Linked DNA regions of Hydrogenophilus thermoluteolus. The protein of the gene in region 1 interacts with the protein of each later gene in a pairwise test. Links are inferred from orthologs where the notes say so. Each region holds a gene or a part of one and is shown in the gene's direction. Other genes may lie near its edges.

Region 1 (6,306 bases):
GTCAGCGGCGAACACTTTGGTCGACCCGGTTTCGGGGCGGAAACTCTACCCGATCGACGGGGGGATCGCTTTTCCCGATTACCACAAGCAGGAGACCGCTGACATTCCGATCCGCAACGTCGCGATGCCATCGCATTACATCGTTCCGCTTCGGGTCAATCCTCGCTTCACTGCACGACCGATCGTCGATATCGGTGCCCGGGTACGGAAAGGGGAAAAAATCGGAGAACCCGAAGGGAAATTTGGCGTCGCAGTGCACGCGCCGACCTCAGGTGTGATTCGCGATCTGGGGCATTACCCGATGACCCATGTCTCAGGGTTGCCCGCGCTGGCGTACTTCATCGAGCCCGACGGCAAAGATGAGGCGATCGAACCCACACCGTATCGGGGCGCTTGCGACGACACGGATCGCATTCGCGACTTCCTCCAACAGATGGGGCTAGCAGGATTGGGCGGCGCAGCGTTCCCTTCACACGCCAAAGTGGCGTCGAGCCCGGTAAAAACCCTCATCATCAACGGAGCCGAATGTGAGCCCTGGATCACGTGTGACGACCGGCTGATGCGCGAGCATGCAGCCGAAATCGTCGCAGGCGCGTGCGACCTGGCCGCTGCCGTTCACGCCCAAGAGGTTTTGATCGGTATCGAAGACAACAAGCCCCAAGCCATTGCGGCGATGCAAGCCGCCGCGGCCAACCATGGCACGGTCACCGTGGTGGCGATCCCGACCATCTACCCAGCCGGCGGGGAAAAACAGCTGATCGAACGCCTGACGGGTATCGAAGTGCCGTACGGTCATCTCTCAGCCGAATTTGGCGTGTTGGTGTTCAATGTGGGCACTGCGCGCGCCGTCCATCGTGCGCTCACCGACGGCGAACCGTTGATCGAGCGCGTCGTCACGCTGACGGGTGCCGCGGACGATCCGGGTAACCGCTGGGTCCGAATCGGTCATCCCATTGCGGAGCTCATCCTTGAGATGGCACCCAAACCAGAGGTCGATCGCTACCTTTTGGGCGGGCCGATGACCGGCTTTGCGATTCCTGACCTCGATGCACCGATCCTCAAAGGGAGCAACTGCATCATTGCCGCTTCGCCGGACCTTTTCCCGCCACCGCCGCCGGAGCAGCCGTGTATTCGGTGCGGTGCCTGCGCGCCGGTGTGCCCTGCCCGTCTCGAGCCCATGGCGCTCTATTGGTTCGCCCGGGCGCAACAATTCGGCAAAGCGCAGGAGTTTCACCTGTTCGATTGCATCGAATGCGGCTGCTGCGCCTATGTCTGCCCCGCGCACATCCCGCTCGTCGATTACTACCGTTACGCCAAAAGCGAGATTTGGGAGCGCGAACGGGAAAAAAGTAAAGCACAACAATCGAAGGCCCGGTTCGAGTTCCGCAATTACCGCTTGGAACGGGAAAAAGCGGAAAAAGCGGCGCGCGCCGCCGCCAAAGCCGCCGAAACGAAGCGACGACTCGAAGCCCAAGCGAAGCAGTCATCGACAGAAGCATCGCCTGGCGACACGGACAGTAAGCAGGAAAGCGCACCTTCGCCCCAAGCGCTCGGCACGAACGATCCGGACGCACGGAAAAAGGCGCTCGTTGAAGCGGCGCTGGCGCGCGCCCGTGCGAAACGGGCTGCAGAGGCGACAGAACCTTCCGGAGAGAATCGGGAATGATCACGGCTCCTTATTGGCGCGCACCGGTCAGCGTCACCCGTGTGATGGGATGGGTTTTGCTTGCGCTCATTCCAGCGATCGTGCTGCACGTGATTTTCTTCGGCCCGGTCCTGTTGGCGCAATTGCTCCTGGCCAGCGTCGCCGCCGTTGTCGTCGAAGCGCTGCTGCTGTGGGTGCGGCGACGACCGATCGTTTCCGCGGTCACCGACCTTTCGGCGGTGGTCACCGCTTGGTTGCTGGTCCTGGCTCTGCCTACAACCGTTCCTTGGTGGTTGACGCTGTTGGGGGTCGTGATTGCAATCGGTGTCGCGAAACAGCTGTATGGCGGTATTGGACAAAACCCGTTCAACCCGGCGATGGTCGCTTTTGCGGCGCTGATCGTTTCGTTTCCAGCAGAGCTCTCGCGCTGGCCGTTACCAACGACACCCGTTGCGTGGCAATGGGCCAGCTTCCTTGGAACCCCCAACGTCGATGCACTGGCGAGCGCGACCGTGTTGGACACGCTCCGGACCGCGGTCCATAGTGGCCAGGCGGTTAGTGAGCTCCTGGGGCGTTCGCCCGTTTTCGGCACCCTCTCGGGTGCCGGGTACGAGTGGATCGCAGTGGCGTTCCTGGCGGGTGGCCTCCTCTTATGGCTTCGGGGGATCATCCCGGGACGCCTTCCTTTTGCGTTTCTTCTGACCTTGGGGGTTCTGTCCACCCTCGCCTGGCTGGTCGCCCCAGAACGGTTCGCGCCCCCGTGGGTCCATCTCTTCGCGTACAGCACGATGCTGGCCGCATTCTTCATCATCACCGACCCGGTGAGCGGGGTGGTCACGCCACGCGGGCAATGGGTGTTCGCTGCGGGCGCTGCGCTGCTCGTTTTCTTGATCCGCCATTTCGGACAATTTCCGGACGGGGTCGCGTTTGCGGTTCTGCTGATGAATCTGGCGGCCCCATGGATCGAGATGAAGACCCAACCGCGCGTCTTTGGGGAGGACCACCCATGACGTCGGCTACCCAACCCACCGTTTGGCAAGCGGTGCTCCGCTCGTCGTTGCTCTTGACCCTGTTTGCCGCGGCGTTTACACTGCTGATGAGTGGCGCCTACCAACTGACCCGCGCGCCGATTGCAGCAGCGATTCAAGCAGAAGAGCTGCGACTGGTTCGGGCACTCGTCCCACCGTCTCCTCCTGCGCGCACCATCCGCGAGATAACGTTACCTGAAGCGATCACGAAGGCGCTCGATCTCAACCCGCCGGCCAAAGGGTACGTGGTCTTTCGTGAGGCCGAACCCGAGCTGGTGATCGTGCCGGCAAGAAGCCGCCAAGGGTACGGGGGCGACGTTGTGGTCATCGTCGCGGTCAATAAAAGCGGGGAACTCATGGGCGCCCGCGTCACCCAACACCATGAAACCCCTGGGCTTGGCGACTATATCGACCCGGAACGCGATCGCAACAAGGCGCGCCCGTGGATCACGCAATTCGCTGGCATACCGATCGCTGCGCACCCAGGTCCCTGGCGGGTCAAAAAAGATGGCGGATTCGTCGATGCGCACGCCGGTGCGACGATCAGCGCCCGCGCCGCAACGATGGCAATCGAGCGCGGCGCGCGGGTGGCGAGCAGCGCCTTCGCACAATTGGTCGCGTTAGCCAATCGCGAACGCGGAAACGACGAGAAAGGGAACCAACCATGAACGGCCATGGAACGATCGCCAACGAATTGGGCGTAAATGGGCTCTGGAAACAGAATCCGGCGTTGATCCAAATGCTGGGGCTGTGTCCGACGCTCGCGGTCAGTACCAGTTTCGTGAACGCGGTCAGTTTGGGGTTGGCTACGGTTGTCGTGATGATGATCGCCAGTACCGCGGTTGCGGTATTGCGTCATGTGATCCCGCGTGAGATCCGAATTCCCGTTTTCATTCTCATCATCGCGGGGTTGGTGACCGTGGTCGATCTCCTGATGAACGCCTATTTGCACTCCCTCTATCTGGTTTTGGGCATTTTTGTGCCATTGATCGTCACCAACTGCATCGTGTTGGCACGCGTCGAGGCGTTCGCCGCGAAAAATCGCCCAGATTACGCAGGGTTGGACGCATTGATGATGGGGTTGGGGCTCGTCTGGGTGTTGGCGCTGATCGGTGCGATTCGTGAGATCATTGGACAAGGGACGCTCTTTGCCGGAATCGAATGGATCGTGCCGTCTTGGTCCGCGATTACGCTGTTCGGCGATGCGTCCCAGGGGTTCCTGTTGGCGATGTTGCCTCCGGGCGCATTCATCGTGCTGGGCTTTTTGGTTGCTGCGCACAACGCGCTCACCGCGTGGCAAAAAGCGCGAACGAAAAAACGCACTTTGGCGGCATCCGCGCCCGCTGCACCAACGCCCATCGGGGGTGAGGCGTGACTGCTGCGCTGATGAGCGACGCCGCGGTAGCGGAGGCTTTTGCGCGCTGGCAAGCCAACAACCCGGAGCCGACCACCGAGCTGCACTACGGCAACCCCTTCCAGCTTTTGGCTGCAGTGGTGCTCTCTGCGCAAGCAACGGACAAAAGCGTCAATGCCGCTACCCAAACCCTCTTTGCGGTCGCACCCGACGCCTGTTCGATGGCGCAGCTCTCCGAAGCGGAAATTGCCGCACACATCCGGAAGATTGGCCTTTACCAAAGCAAAGCGCGCAATTTGAAGCGCCTTGCCGAGCGGCTCTGTGCCGAGCACGGTGGCGCGGTTCCCAACGACCGCGCGTACCTGGAAAGCCTACCGGGTGTCGGGCGTAAGACCGCGAACGTTGTGCTCAATACGCTCTTCGGAGCAGAAACGATCGCGGTTGACACCCACATCTTTCGTGTCAGCAACCGGATGGGGCTGGCACCCGGCAAAACCGTTCGCGAAGTGGAAGATCGGCTCATGGCGCGCGTCCCAAAACCGTATCGCCGCCATGCGCATCATTGGTTGATCCTGCACGGGCGCTACACCTGCACGGCGCGGCGCCCCCAGTGCAACCGGTGCTTGGTTGCCGATTTGTGCGGCTACCCCGAAAAGTCGGTCCCGCCGCAACCGCTTACCACAGAGGAGACGTGATGCTCTTTCAACCATCCCGCGACGATGTCCGCCGTTTTCTGGCCGAAAGCTATCGCCGGTGGCGAGCCGGATTACCGCTCGAACCGATGCAGGCGGTTGCCACCGAGGTGATCGCACTCCACCCGGAATACTTTGCGCTCTTTGACGATGAAACGCAGCTTTTTCGCGATTACACACCGGAAGATGGCGGCGTCAATCCCTTTTTGCATTTGACGCTACATTTGGCCGTAGCCGAACAGTTGGCGATCGACCAACCGCCTGGCATCAAAGCGCTCTACGCCGCGCGGGTACAAAAGCGCGGCGATCCGCACGAAGCGTTGCACGATCTGGTCGAAGCGCTGGGCATGACGCTCTTCGAAGCGCAACGCGCTGGCCGCATGCCGGACAACGACAGCTATCTGGAACGGATCCGCCGCTTGCCGTGAGGCGAAGCGCGCCCATGCTGCGTGGTGCGTCGACCGATCAGCGGGGCACGCGGTAGTTGTCCTGCGTCATCAGGTCGACGCCACACGGGAACGATTCCACCCAGTCGATGAACCGCTGGACCATCGCCTTGCCCTCGAACCGTTGCCCGTGCTGTGGCACGATCATTTCGATCTCGAGTGAACGCGCCATGTTCGCCCAATAGCGCAGGATCTTTTGCGACACCATATAGCGCCGGTGAAACGCGCTCATCTTGGGAATATGTGCGTCGAAATCGGCCACCGGTTTCGCCGCTTCGTTATGGTCGACGATCGAAACGCCCAAATCGCCGGAAAAGAGGATTTTCGCGACCGGATCGTAAAACTGGAAGTTCCCTTCCGCGTGCATGAAGTGCGCCGGCAGCGCGATGACTTCGCTGTTGCCGAGCGGGATTCGCATTCCCTCGTCGGGGATTCCCAGAATACGGTCGGAGTAATCTTTCCCTGTGGTGAAATGGGGAACGAACCGCGTCCACAGGTTCGAAATGTACACCTTAGCGTGCGAGGTGATCAGCCATTTATTGACGGACGCGATGATGTCCGGGTCGGCGTGGGACGCGAAGATATAGTCGATATCTTGCGGCCGGCAATATTTGGACATTCCCATCAACAGACCCGTATGGGTCATATTGCCGCCGGGGTCGAAGAGCGCTGCATGGTGCGCGTCGATCACCAGGAATTGGTTGCATTGCACCGCGTGGTTGCGTTCTTCATCGACCAAGTCGTAGAACCCGAGCACGACGTGCTCACCATTGTTGAAGAGCTCGATTGCCATCAGCAATTCCTTGCCTTGCTGCGAGTGTTCTGCGCCATTTTCCCACAAAAGGCACGAAAGGAAATAGTGCTGTAAAAAAGGTGTGTTTTTCCCCCTTTTTCTCCCCACCATCTGGCGGAGGCACGCGCGACAATGGCAACGCAGAAGGAGCGACACGATGAACTGGGATCCACAGTGGGCGCCGCTTGTGCGGCTGATCGGCGTGTTGGTTTTGTTGGTGGTGGTGGCGTGGGGAGTCAGCCAATGGCTGAAGCGTCGCCCCGGCGGCGCGAGCGGTAACCGGCAATTGCGCGTCGTCACCGCCGTTGCCGTGGGCACCCGAGAACGGGTGGTTCTACTCGAAGTAGA
Region 2 (10,788 bases), 500 kb from region 1 along the record:
TCCGCGTTTCGACCCGACCCTACCCGAGGTGATGTGGCCCACGGCACTTCCCCAAACGGTTTCCGCAATCGCGATCGGACCCGGACTGGGGCAGACGAGCGATGCGGTGCGCTGGCTTGAGGAGGCGCTAGCTGTATCCGTCCCATTGGTAATCGACGCCGACGGGTTGAACCTTCTTGCACAGCACGCGACCCTGCAACGCGCCGTGACCGAAAGACGCGCTCCCACGGTGCTCACGCCGCATCCCGGCGAAGCGGCACAGCTTTTGCAGACGCCGCCGCGTGAGGTTCAGAAAAACCGAATCGCCGCCGCGGTGGCGATCGCGCGCCGCTACCGATGTGTCGTGATCCTCAAAGGGTGTGGGAGCGTGATCGCGACCCCGCACGGTCACTGGGCGATCAACCCCACAGGGCACGGCGGGATGGCAAGCGGCGGGATGGGAGACACCCTCACCGGAATCCTCGTGGCGCTGCTTGCGCAAGGCTGGCCGTGCGTCGCTGCGGCGGCGTTTGCTGCGTACTTACATGGCAGAGCGGCAGAGGATGCTGCGCAAATGGAGGTCGGCCCCGTTGGTCTTACTGCGAGCGAAACGGCGGCGGCCGCCAGACGGCTCTTCAACCGCTGGATTGCTGATGGTGCGCCCAGAGCGCAACCAGTTCGGCCACTTTCCGACACCCCATCTTTTCCATGACGCGCGCTCGATAGACCTCGACCGTTTTGATCGAAATCGCGAGTTCGTCTGCGATCTGTTTGTTGAGATAACCCGAAACGACGCGATCGAACACTTCCCGTTCGCGTGGCGTCAGTTTGGCAAGCCGCGCGGCGAACGCCTCTTTGGCGGCACGCTCCGAACATTCGGCAGCAAGACGCGCCAACGCCTCCTCGATACGGGCCAGCAGCACCATTTCATCGACCGGTTTTTCGAGAAAATCAATCGCACCGGCACGAAGCGCACCGGTAGCCATGGGTACGTCGCCATGACCGGTGAGGAAGATGACGGGGAACGGCACGTCGCGCGCCTTGAGCGCATCGAACAGTTGCAGACCGCTCAATCCCGGCATACGGATGTCACTGACCATACAACCGGGTTCGATCACGGAAAGGGCGTCGAGAAACGATTCGGCGTCCGGGTAGGCGTTCACCGCGTAGCCGGCCCCTTCGATCAGCCAAACCAGCGAATCCCGTAGAGCATCGTCGTCATCGACGACATGCACCGTGCGATAGCAGCACTCATCCTTGCGCGTCATGGCTCGCTCCTCCTTGCGCACGCGGCAACCATACCTCGGCAACCGTACCACCGCCCGGTCTGGCCAACAGTGCCAAGCGTCCTTTATGGGCTTCCAAGATGGCGCGGCAAATGCGCAACCCCAACCCCAAACCGTCCGGTTTGGTCGTAAAAAACGGCGTATCCAGGCGGCTTCGAACCTCTTCGCTGATGCCAACCCCACGGTCGGCAATGCGATAACAGACCTCCTCATCCGTTTCTGAAACCATCAAGGTCAATTCCCGTTGTTTCGGCGGAACGGATTGCATCGCGTCGAACGCGTTGCGAATGAGATTGACCAGCACCTGCTCGAGCAAAATTTTGTCCGCGGAAATCATCACCCTATTCTGAGGCAATTGCGTCCGCACGGTAATCCCACGCCGTTGCGCGTCGACACGCAGCAGTTCGATCGCTTCACGCGCGATCGTCACCGCGTCGACCCACTGTTGTTGTGGTGCCGATTGCCGGGCAAAAGCCCGAATGCGGCGGACGATGGTACCTGCTCGTTCCGCCTGTTCCGCCGCTTTTTGCAACACCTCACCCACCACCTCCGAATCGAGGCGGCCTTGCCGCCACCGTAACAGCGCACCACGACAGTAGTTGGCGATCGCTGCGATCGGCTGGTTCAACTCGTGCGCCAGCATCGAGGCCATCTCACCGAGCGTGATGAGACGCGCCGTCTGGTGGAGTTGCGCCATTTGCTGCAACTCCGCTTCGATCGCTTCACGCTGTGCCGTTATGTCGGTAGCGACGACCATCCGCACCACGCGACCATCGACCCATGCCGTCAATTGTTCGCGCAGATGGTACCAACGTCCGCTCGTGGGGTGCTGCCAGTCTCCTTGCCAAACACCTTCTGGAACATGCTCCGCAGTATTCATCGGTTTCGGCGGATCGCTCTCCGGAGGCGGGATGGCGGGTGCCCCCAGATCTCGCGCGCGTTTCCCTAACGCATCGAAACCGAAGACCCGTTTGAACGCACGGTTGACAAAGAGGAGCTCATCGGTGTGCCAATCGGCAGCGAAAACCAGTGCGTCGACACCATCGAGCACCGTTTCGAACCGCTGTTGGGCCGCTTCCAGTGCCAAACGGGTTCGCTTCTGTTCGGTGATGTCGAGAATTGCCGCCATCCATCCGCTCTGTTTGCCACTCTCGTCGATCAGCGGGGAAACGTAAAAGCGGGCGATACGCCGCTCACCGTTTTTGTGTTTGATGCGCATCTCGTACCCTTCGGGTGGCGTTTGCCCCGCCAACACCATCTGCAGGGTACGTTGGCACAAATCCCAATCCTCTTCAGGCCAGTAGGGAAACGGTGGCATTTTGCCTTCGAGCTCATCGCGGTCGAAGCCCACCATGCGACAAAAGGCTGGGTTGGCAAACGTGATGCGCCCTTCGAGGTCGGTCGCGCGCAGTCCAAGGCTCACCGACGATTCCATGGCTCGGCGAAACGCCATTTCGGAGCGCAACGCAGCTTCTACCTCTTTTTGTTGGGTGACATCGTGGGCAGCGGCAAACCAAACCCCATCGTCTGGCGCCGGGTTGATGTGCCAAGAGAGCCAGCGATGCGCGCCGTTGAGGGTCTTCATGCGAACCGTGAAGGAAGCCGGTTCGCCTTGCCGCAGAAAAGCCATTGCTTCGTCGACGTGCGGCCAATCGTCACGCACCGTGAGATCGAAGAGCGATTTCCCCAGCAGCAACCGCTCGGTATAACCCAACACCCGGGTAAATGCAGCGTTACATTGCTGGAACTCCCCTTTAGGGGTCAAGAGCGCCAACAAATCCAAAGAAAAGTGGAAGAGCCGATCGCGCTCCCGAAGCAGCCGTTGCAGCCGAAGGTGTTGCCGGCGCTGGAGCCAACTCAACCAAACCACGGCCGCCGTCAACAGCGCAATCGCGACCATCGCGAAGGTATCGGGCTGATTCATGCCCATTCCTTGTTACGTCTCATTGCATCATCGAATGGTTTTTGCTTTCGGGTGCCGCGAATCCTATCATGGGGGGCATGGAAACTGCGGCAACGCGATTGCTGCACTGCAGTATTGCATATCGTGGAATTTTGTTTTAGCATACGGAATGACCACCAGTAAGACCTAGGAGGGACCACCATGGCTGAACGTCATCGTCAAATCATTCTGCAAAACGATCCCGATCCTGAAGAGACCCAAGAATGGTTGGAAGCGCTCGATGGCGTGATCGAGCACGAAGGGCCGGAGCGCGCGCACTATCTGATCGAATCGCTGATCAGTGAAGCGCGCGAACACGGTGCCGACATCCCCTATTCCGCCAATACGGCATACGTCAACACGATCCCTGCCGATAAACAACCCCCGTACCCGGGTGACCCGGATCTCGAAATCAAAATCCATTCCTACATCCGATGGAATGCGATGGCGATGGTTGTTCGCGCCAATCGCGACAGCAACGTGGGTGGCCACATCGCCTCGTTTGCTTCGGCAGCGGTGCTCTACGACGTTGGCTTCAACCACTTCTTCCACGCGCCAACCGAAGACCACGGCGGCGACCTCGTCTACTTCCAAGGGCACTCGGCCCCGGGAATCTATGCACGTGCTTTTCTGCTTGGGCGATTGACCGAAGAGCAGATGATCAACTTCCGGCGCGAAGTCGACGGGAAAGGGCTCTCTTCCTATCCGCACCCCTGGCTGATGCCTCAGTTCTGGCAGTTTCCCACGGTTTCGATGGGGCTGGGCCCGATCCAAGCCATCTACCAAGCCCGTTTCATCAAATATCTGATCACCCGTGGCCTGGTCGATCCGGCAAAACACGAACAGCGCAAAGTGTGGTGCTTCATCGGGGATGGGGAAACCGACGAAGTCGAAACCCTTGGCGCGATCGGAATGGCAGCACGGGAAAAGCTCGACAACCTGATTTTCGTGATCAATTGCAATTTGCAACGGCTCGACGGGCCGGTGCGCGGCAACGGAAAGATCATCCAGGAGCTCGAAGCGGAATTCCGGGGTGCGGGTTGGAACGTGATCAAAGTGATCTGGGGTACCCATTGGGACGCGCTCTTTGCTCGCGACAAAACCGGTGCCCTCCGACGGCGGATGATGGAGCTCTGCGACGGGGACTACCAGACGTTCAAAGCGAAAGACGGTGCGTACGTCCGGGAGCACTTCTTCAATACCCCCGAACTGAAAGCGCTCGTTGCCGACTGGACCGACGAAGAGATCTGGCAGCTCAACCGCGGCGGTCATGACATTTTCAAAGTCTTTGCCGCGTACAAAGCTGCGGTCGAACATAAAGGGCAACCCACCGTGATCCTTGCGAAGACAATCAAAGGATACGGAATGGGACAAGCGGGCGAAGCGATGAACATCGCCCACCAGGCAAAGAAGATGGATCACGACGCGATCCGCCGCTTCCGCGATCGTTTCCAACTGCCTGTGCCCGACGACAAACTCGATGAACTGCCGTTCCTGACCTTTGCACCCGACTCGGCTGAATACCGCTACATGCAGGAGCGGCGGCAAGCGCTTGGGGGCTATCTCCCGCAGCGTCGAACGAAATCCGAAATCACCTTGCCGGTTCCCCCGCTCGATGCATTCAAAAGTTTCTTTGCCGGAACGGGACCGGGGCGGGAAATCTCCACGACGATGGCACTCGTGCGCATCATGATCCAACTGATGCGCGACAAACAGCTCGGCAAACACATTGTCCCCATCGTACCCGACGAATCGCGGACGTTCGGGATGGAAGGGATGTTCCGTCAGTTCGGGATCTGGAGCCAAGAGGGGCAAAAATACGTTCCCGAAGACCACGACCAGTTGATGTTCTACAAAGAGTCACGCGACGGCCAAATCCTTCAAGAAGGGATCAACGAAGCGGGAGCCGTCTGCGACTTCATCGCCGCTGGAACGAGCTACAGCGTCCATGGCGTGCCGATGATCCCGTTCTACATCTTCTATTCGATGTTCGGCTTCCAGCGCACCATGGACCTCATTTGGGCCGCAGCGGATCAGCGCACCCGCGGGTTCCTGATCGGCGGCACCTCGGGTCGAACCACGTTGAACGGTGAAGGGCTGCAGCACGAAGACGGCCACAGCCATCTGCTCTCTGCCGCTGTCCCCAATTGTGTAAGCTACGACCCCACCTTCCAATACGAAGTCGCCGTGATCGTTCAAGAAGGGTTGCGGCGCATGGTCGCAGAACAAGAGGATGTTTTCTATTACATCACGGTGCTCAACGAAAACTACGAACATCCGCCGATGCCGGAAAGCGAGACGGTCCGTGAGGATATCCTCAAAGGGATGTATCTCTTCCAGGCCGCGCCGGACAACCTCGACGGTCCGCGTGTCCAGCTCATGGGGTCGGGGGCGATCCTACGCGAAGCGATCGCTGCCGCAGAGTTGCTCGCGCGTGACTGGAACGTAGCCGCAGACGTCTGGAGCTGCCCAAGTTTCACCGAATTGGCGCGCGATGGCCACGACTGTGTCCGCTGGAACCTCCTCCACCCGTTGGAAGCGCCCCGCAAGTCCCACGTCGAGCAGAAGCTCGAGAACCATCCGGGGCCGGTCGTAGCGGCAACCGACTACGTCCGTCTCTTTGCCGAACAGATTCGGCCTTTCGTCAAACGAACGTATCTCACACTGGGTACCGACGGGTTTGGGCGTTCCGATACCCGCGAGAAGTTGCGCCACTTCTTCGAAGTGGATCGACACTGGATCACGATCGCCGCATTGAAAGCGCTTGCCGACGATGGGGAGATCGATCGCAAGCTGGTTGCCGCAGCACTCGTCAAATACGGCATCGATCCTGAAAAACCCAACCCCCGCCTGGTGTAAGGAGGAGCGGCGATGAGCAAATTGGTAACCGTTACCGTCCCCGATATTGGCGACTTTCACGACGTTCCCGTCATCGAGGTTTTGGTCACGCCCGGACAACGCGTCGCTGTGGATGACCCCCTCTGTACGCTGGAATCCGAAAAAGCGACGATGGACGTCCCGTCCACCGTTGCCGGTATCGTCAAAGAAGTGAAGGTGCAGGTCGGCGACAAAGTCAATGAAGGCACGCCATTGGTCGTGATCGAAACCGAGGCCTCTGGGGAGGCCGAATCCGCGACGTCGGCCACAGCGACAGCAGCGCAAGCCAGCGACGCGGCACCAAGCAGCGCAACCGAACCCAGCGCAGTCTCTGCACCCGCCGCATCTGCCCCAGCGTCGGCCGAATCGCCTGCAGCCGCAGGCGCAACCGTACCCCCCTCGACCCAACCGCAAGAAGTCGCGCTCGTGATTCCCGATATCGGGGACTTCCACGACGTACCGGTGATCGAAGTGATGATTGCCCCGGGGCAAAGGGTCGCGGTCGATGATCCGATCTGTACGTTGGAATCCGAAAAGGCCACGATGGATGTCCCAGCTACGGTCGCGGGGGTCGTGAAAGCAGTGCGCGTCAAAGTGGGCGACAAGGTCAACGAAGGGGACGTGGTTGCGATCGTCGTCCCGGACGAAAGCCACGTTGCGCCCCCAGAGGCTTCCCCAAGTACCTCCGCACAACCCAAAACAGAATCTTCGCCAACGCCAGCCACGTCAGCTACGCCAGCGCCCACGCCCGCGCAAACGGTGTCGGCTTCGTCTTCAGTGGGCACAGCCGCCGCACCCGCGTCGCGAGCGCCGGCCGCGCCGTCACTGGCCGAGCCGTTACCCGGCGTTTCGTTGGGTGCGAAGGTCCATGCGAGTCCCGCCGTTCGCGCTTATGCCCGGGAGCTGGGCGTAGACCTGCGCTTTGTCACCCCAACCGGTCCGAACGGCCGGATCCGCAAAGAGGATGTCCGCAATTTCGTCAAAGCGGCGATGACGAGCGGCGTGGTCCCAGGCAAAACCCCCGCGGTAACCAGTGGCGGTTTTGCGCTCGACTTGCCGCCGTGGCCGAAGGTCGACTTCGCCAAATTCGGTCCGATCGAAATCAAAGAACTGCCGCGAATCCGCAAGATCTCCGCAGCGAATTTGGCGCGCAACTGGGTTGCGATTCCCGCGGTCACCTACCATGACGAAGCGGATATCACCGAACTCGAGGCGTTCCGCAAACAACTGAACCGCGAATACGAACGCGAAGGCGTGAAGTTCACGCTCCTTGCGTTCCTCATCAAGGCCTGCGTTGCGGCGTTGAAGCGGTTCCCGGAGATGAACGCGAGCCTCGATGGGCACAACATCGTGCTCAAGCACTATTGGAATATCGGCTTTGCGGCGGATACTCCGCACGGGCTTGTCGTGCCGGTGCTCAAGAACGCCGACCAAAAGAGCTTGGTCGAGATCGCACGCGAAACCGCGGAGTTGGCTGCGAAAGCGCGCGCCGGCAAGCTCGCGCCCGCTGAGATGCAAGGGGCAACCTTTACCGTCTCGAGCCTGGGCGGCATCGGTGGAACGGGGTTCTCCCCGATCGTCAATGCCCCAGAAGTGGCGATCCTGGGCGTCAATAAAGCGGTGATGAAACCAGTCTGGAACGGCGAAACGTTCGTTCCTCGCCTGATCGTGCCGCTTTCGCTTACCGCGGATCACCGGGTGATCGACGGCGCGTACGCCACCCGCTTCACGACATTGCTCACGCAACTCCTTGCCGATTTCCGGCGGGTGCTCCTCTAACCGAGACGGGAGAAGACGATGAGCATGAAAACCCAATTGCTGGTGCTTGGTGGCGGTCCAGGCGGTTACTCTGCCGCATTTCGCGCAGCGGATCTTGGTCTTGAGGTAACGATCGTCGAACGTTACCCCGTCCTTGGGGGCGTTTGCCTCAATGTGGGCTGTATCCCATCGAAAGCACTGCTGCACGTCGCTGCGGTGATCGACGAAGCGCGTCATCTCGACCGAGCCGGCATCACCTTCGGCGCGCCGCAAATCGATCTCGACCGCCTGCGTAACTACAAAGCCCAAGTGGTGCGAAAACTCAACCAAGGCCTGGCGGGAATGGCCAAAGCGCGCAAGGTCAATCACATCCAGGGCATCGGGAAACTCACGGGGCCCAGCACGTTGGCGATCGAACGGACCGAGGGTCCGAACGGCCGACCGACGGGTGAAACGCTCACGCTCACCTTCGAGCAAGCGATTCTCGCTGCCGGGTCGGAGCCGATTCGTCTCCCCTTCCAACCCCAAGACCCCCGTGTGGTGGATTCCACCGGTGCGCTTGCGCTTCCCTTCTTACCCAAGCGGATGCTGGTCGTTGGTGGCGGCATCATCGGGCTGGAGATGGGCACCGTCTACGCCACCCTCGGTGCACAGGTCGATGTCGTCGAAGCGAGCCCCGATCTCATCCCGGGGGCCGATCGTGATCTGGTGCGGGTGTGGGAAAAGGTCAACGGCAAGCGCTTTGCTGGACTCTACCGCAACACCCGCACAACGGCGCTCGAAGCCAAAGACGACGGCATCTGGGCCAGTTTCGAAGGCGCGAACGCACCCGAAGGAGCCCAACGCTACGATCTGGTGTTGGTTGCGGTCGGTCGGCGGCCGAATGGGCGAGCGATCGGCGCGGAAGCGGCCGGTATCACCATCGACGAACGGGGATTCATCCCGGTAGATGCCCAGCGCCGTACCAACGTGCCGCACATCTTCGCGATCGGGGATTTGGCAGAAGCGCCGATGCTCGCGCACAAAGCCGTGCATGAAGGGCACGTTGCGGCCGAGGCTGCGGCCGGACACAAGCGGGCGTTCGACGTATTGCAGATCCCGTCGGTCGCCTACACCGACCCAGAGATCGCCTGGGCCGGTTTGACCGAAACCGAGGCGAAAGCGCAGGGGCGCGCAGTCGAAGTGGCCACTTTCCCGTGGGCCGCATCGGGGCGGGCGATCGCCAACGGCCGCGACGAAGGGTTCACCAAGCTCATTTTCGATGCCGAAACGAAGCGGATCGTCGGCGGTGCCGTCGTTGGGGTGAATGCTGGGGAATTGATCAGCGAAATCTGTTTGGCGATCGAAATGGGCGCAGAGGTCGCCGATATCGCGCACACGATCCATCCCCACCCCACCCTCTGTGAGTCGGTGGGGATGGCGGCAGAGGTAGCCGAAGGGAGTTGTACCGACCTACCGCCCAAACGCAAACGCTAACGAGCCGCTATTGCCACCGTTGCCAGACGGGAACGAGGTCGTCTGGCAACGTGTGGCCCAGAGCGCCCAAATCCCACGGTGATTCCTCTGGCGCGTGGAAGTCGCTCCCTTGGGACGCAGCGAGACCGTAGCGGCGGCAGATATGCACCCAATGGTTGGTGGCGTTTGGATCGTGCGCCGAGGTAATCACCTCGATCGCGTCACCCCCCAGATCGACGAATTCGGCAAGAAGTGCGTTCCATTCGCGTTCGCTCAAGCGGTAACGCCCTGGATGCGCCACCACCGCCACGCCGCCAGCGGCATGAATCCACGAAACCGCTTCTTGGAGTGTTGCCCAGTGGTGGTCCACGTACCCCGGTTTTCCTTTCGCCAAGTAATGGGCGAAAACCGCGTTCATCGACGGAAAATGGCCCGCATGCACGAGGTAGCGCGCAAAATGGGCCCGGCTGATCAGATCGGGGTTACGCACGAACCGCAAAGCCCCTTCCCAGACACCGGCAAAGCCACACGCTTCGAGTGCGGCGGCCATCTTGCGCGCGCGCGCCGTGCGGCCCCGCCGTACTTGCTTGAGCCCCGCAGTCAACGCTGGCGCCGATTCGTCGATACCCAGTCCAACAACGTGAATGGTCTCCCCGGCGAACGAAACGGAAATTTCCACACCCGCGACAAAGGGAAGCCCCAATCTCTTGGCCGTTAGCCGGGCCTCTGCAAGACCAGACACCGTGTCGTGATCGGTGAGCGCAAAAAGGGCCACTCGGTTCTGGGCAGCCCTTTTGACGAGCTCGGACGGGGTCAAAACCCCGTCCGACGCGGTCGAGTGGCTGTGCAGGTCGACGCGCTGCGCCTTCCTCATCGGCCACCCGTCCCGATTTATGCGGCGCGATCAGCCGCCACCAACTCGATTTCGAACGTCAGGTCGTGGCCCGCAAGCGGATGGTTCGCGTCGATCGTCACGTGCGTTTCGGTCACTTCGGCAACCACGACCGGAATCTGCTGGCCGTCTGCGCGCTGCATCACCAGTTGCAGCCCAACCTCCGGCTCGATTTCGGGTGGCAGTTGTTCACGCGGCACTTGCAGCATCGCGCGCTCCGAACGCTGCCCGTAGGCTTCGTCGGCAGGAATCGTAATGGTCTTGCGCTCCCCTACCTGCATCCCTTCGACCGCCTTCTCGAAGCCGGGGATCACCTGTCCAGCCCCCAGTGTGAACTGGAGGGGATCGCGACCTTCGGAGCTATCGAAGACGCTGCCGTCGGCCAGTGTCCCTTTGTAATGCACCTGGACGGTATCGCCCGCTTGGGCGGCTTGTTGCGTGGTCATACTCACTTTCCTTTCAAACAGTCAGATCAACGTGGCGAGCCGCACGTGCGTTTTTTGCCCACCACTTCGCTACAATACTCCTTTCGTTTCTTTTTCACAACCCTTTGAGGCAAAAAAGTGCAGACGACCAACGCCATTGCGGATGACCGGATC

What was found.
Region 2: the proteins of nth (region 1) and aceE interact in binary tests that used the Escherichia coli proteins (3 or more experiments, as listed by UniProt). The link is inferred for Hydrogenophilus thermoluteolus from one-to-one orthologs.

Annotation. Positions count from the first base shown.
Region 1 is NZ_AP018558.1:1,698,101-1,704,406, forward strand. What follows is about bases 2,897-5,890. They hold nth (endonuclease III), read left to right. Parts: upstream 2,897-4,059; coding sequence 4,060-4,722; downstream 4,723-5,890. Other genes in these bases: HPTL_RS08260 (RnfABCDGE type electron transport complex subunit G), read left to right, coding at 2,897-3,341; rsxE (electron transport complex subunit RsxE), read left to right, coding at 3,338-4,048; HPTL_RS08275 (DUF1841 family protein), read left to right, coding at 4,722-5,147; HPTL_RS08280 (oxygen-binding di-iron domain-containing protein), read right to left, coding at 5,185-5,890. In the rest of the region: electron transport complex subunit RsxC, read left to right, coding at 1-1,666; HPTL_RS08255 (RnfABCDGE type electron transport complex subunit D), read left to right, coding at 1,663-2,655; more of HPTL_RS08260, read left to right, coding at 2,652-2,896; more of HPTL_RS08280, read right to left, coding at 5,891-5,958; flagellar biosynthetic protein FliO, read left to right, coding at 6,116-6,306. UniProt on the Escherichia coli protein: DNA repair enzyme that has both DNA N-glycosylase activity and AP-lyase activity. The DNA N-glycosylase activity releases various damaged pyrimidines from DNA by cleaving the N-glycosidic bond, leaving an AP (apurinic/apyrimidinic) site.
Region 2 is NZ_AP018558.1:1,197,096-1,207,883, forward strand. Bases 3,035-6,266 are described here. They hold aceE (pyruvate dehydrogenase (acetyl-transferring), homodimeric type), read left to right. Parts: upstream 3,035-3,369; coding sequence 3,370-6,066; downstream 6,067-6,266. Other genes in these bases: HPTL_RS05810 (PAS domain-containing sensor histidine kinase), read right to left, coding at 3,035-3,189; aceF (dihydrolipoyllysine-residue acetyltransferase), read left to right, coding at 6,079-6,266. Also shown: HPTL_RS05800 (NAD(P)H-hydrate dehydratase), read left to right, coding at 1-691; HPTL_RS05805 (response regulator transcription factor), read right to left, coding at 615-1,247; more of HPTL_RS05810, read right to left, coding at 1,231-3,034; more of aceF, read left to right, coding at 6,267-7,863; lpdA (dihydrolipoyl dehydrogenase), read left to right, coding at 7,882-9,318; HPTL_RS05830 (3',5'-nucleoside bisphosphate phosphatase), read right to left, coding at 9,326-10,171; HPTL_RS05835 (FKBP-type peptidyl-prolyl cis-trans isomerase), read right to left, coding at 10,189-10,635; HPTL_RS05840 (glycine cleavage system protein H), read left to right, coding at 10,753-10,788. UniProt on the Escherichia coli protein: Component of the pyruvate dehydrogenase (PDH) complex, that catalyzes the overall conversion of pyruvate to acetyl-CoA and CO(2).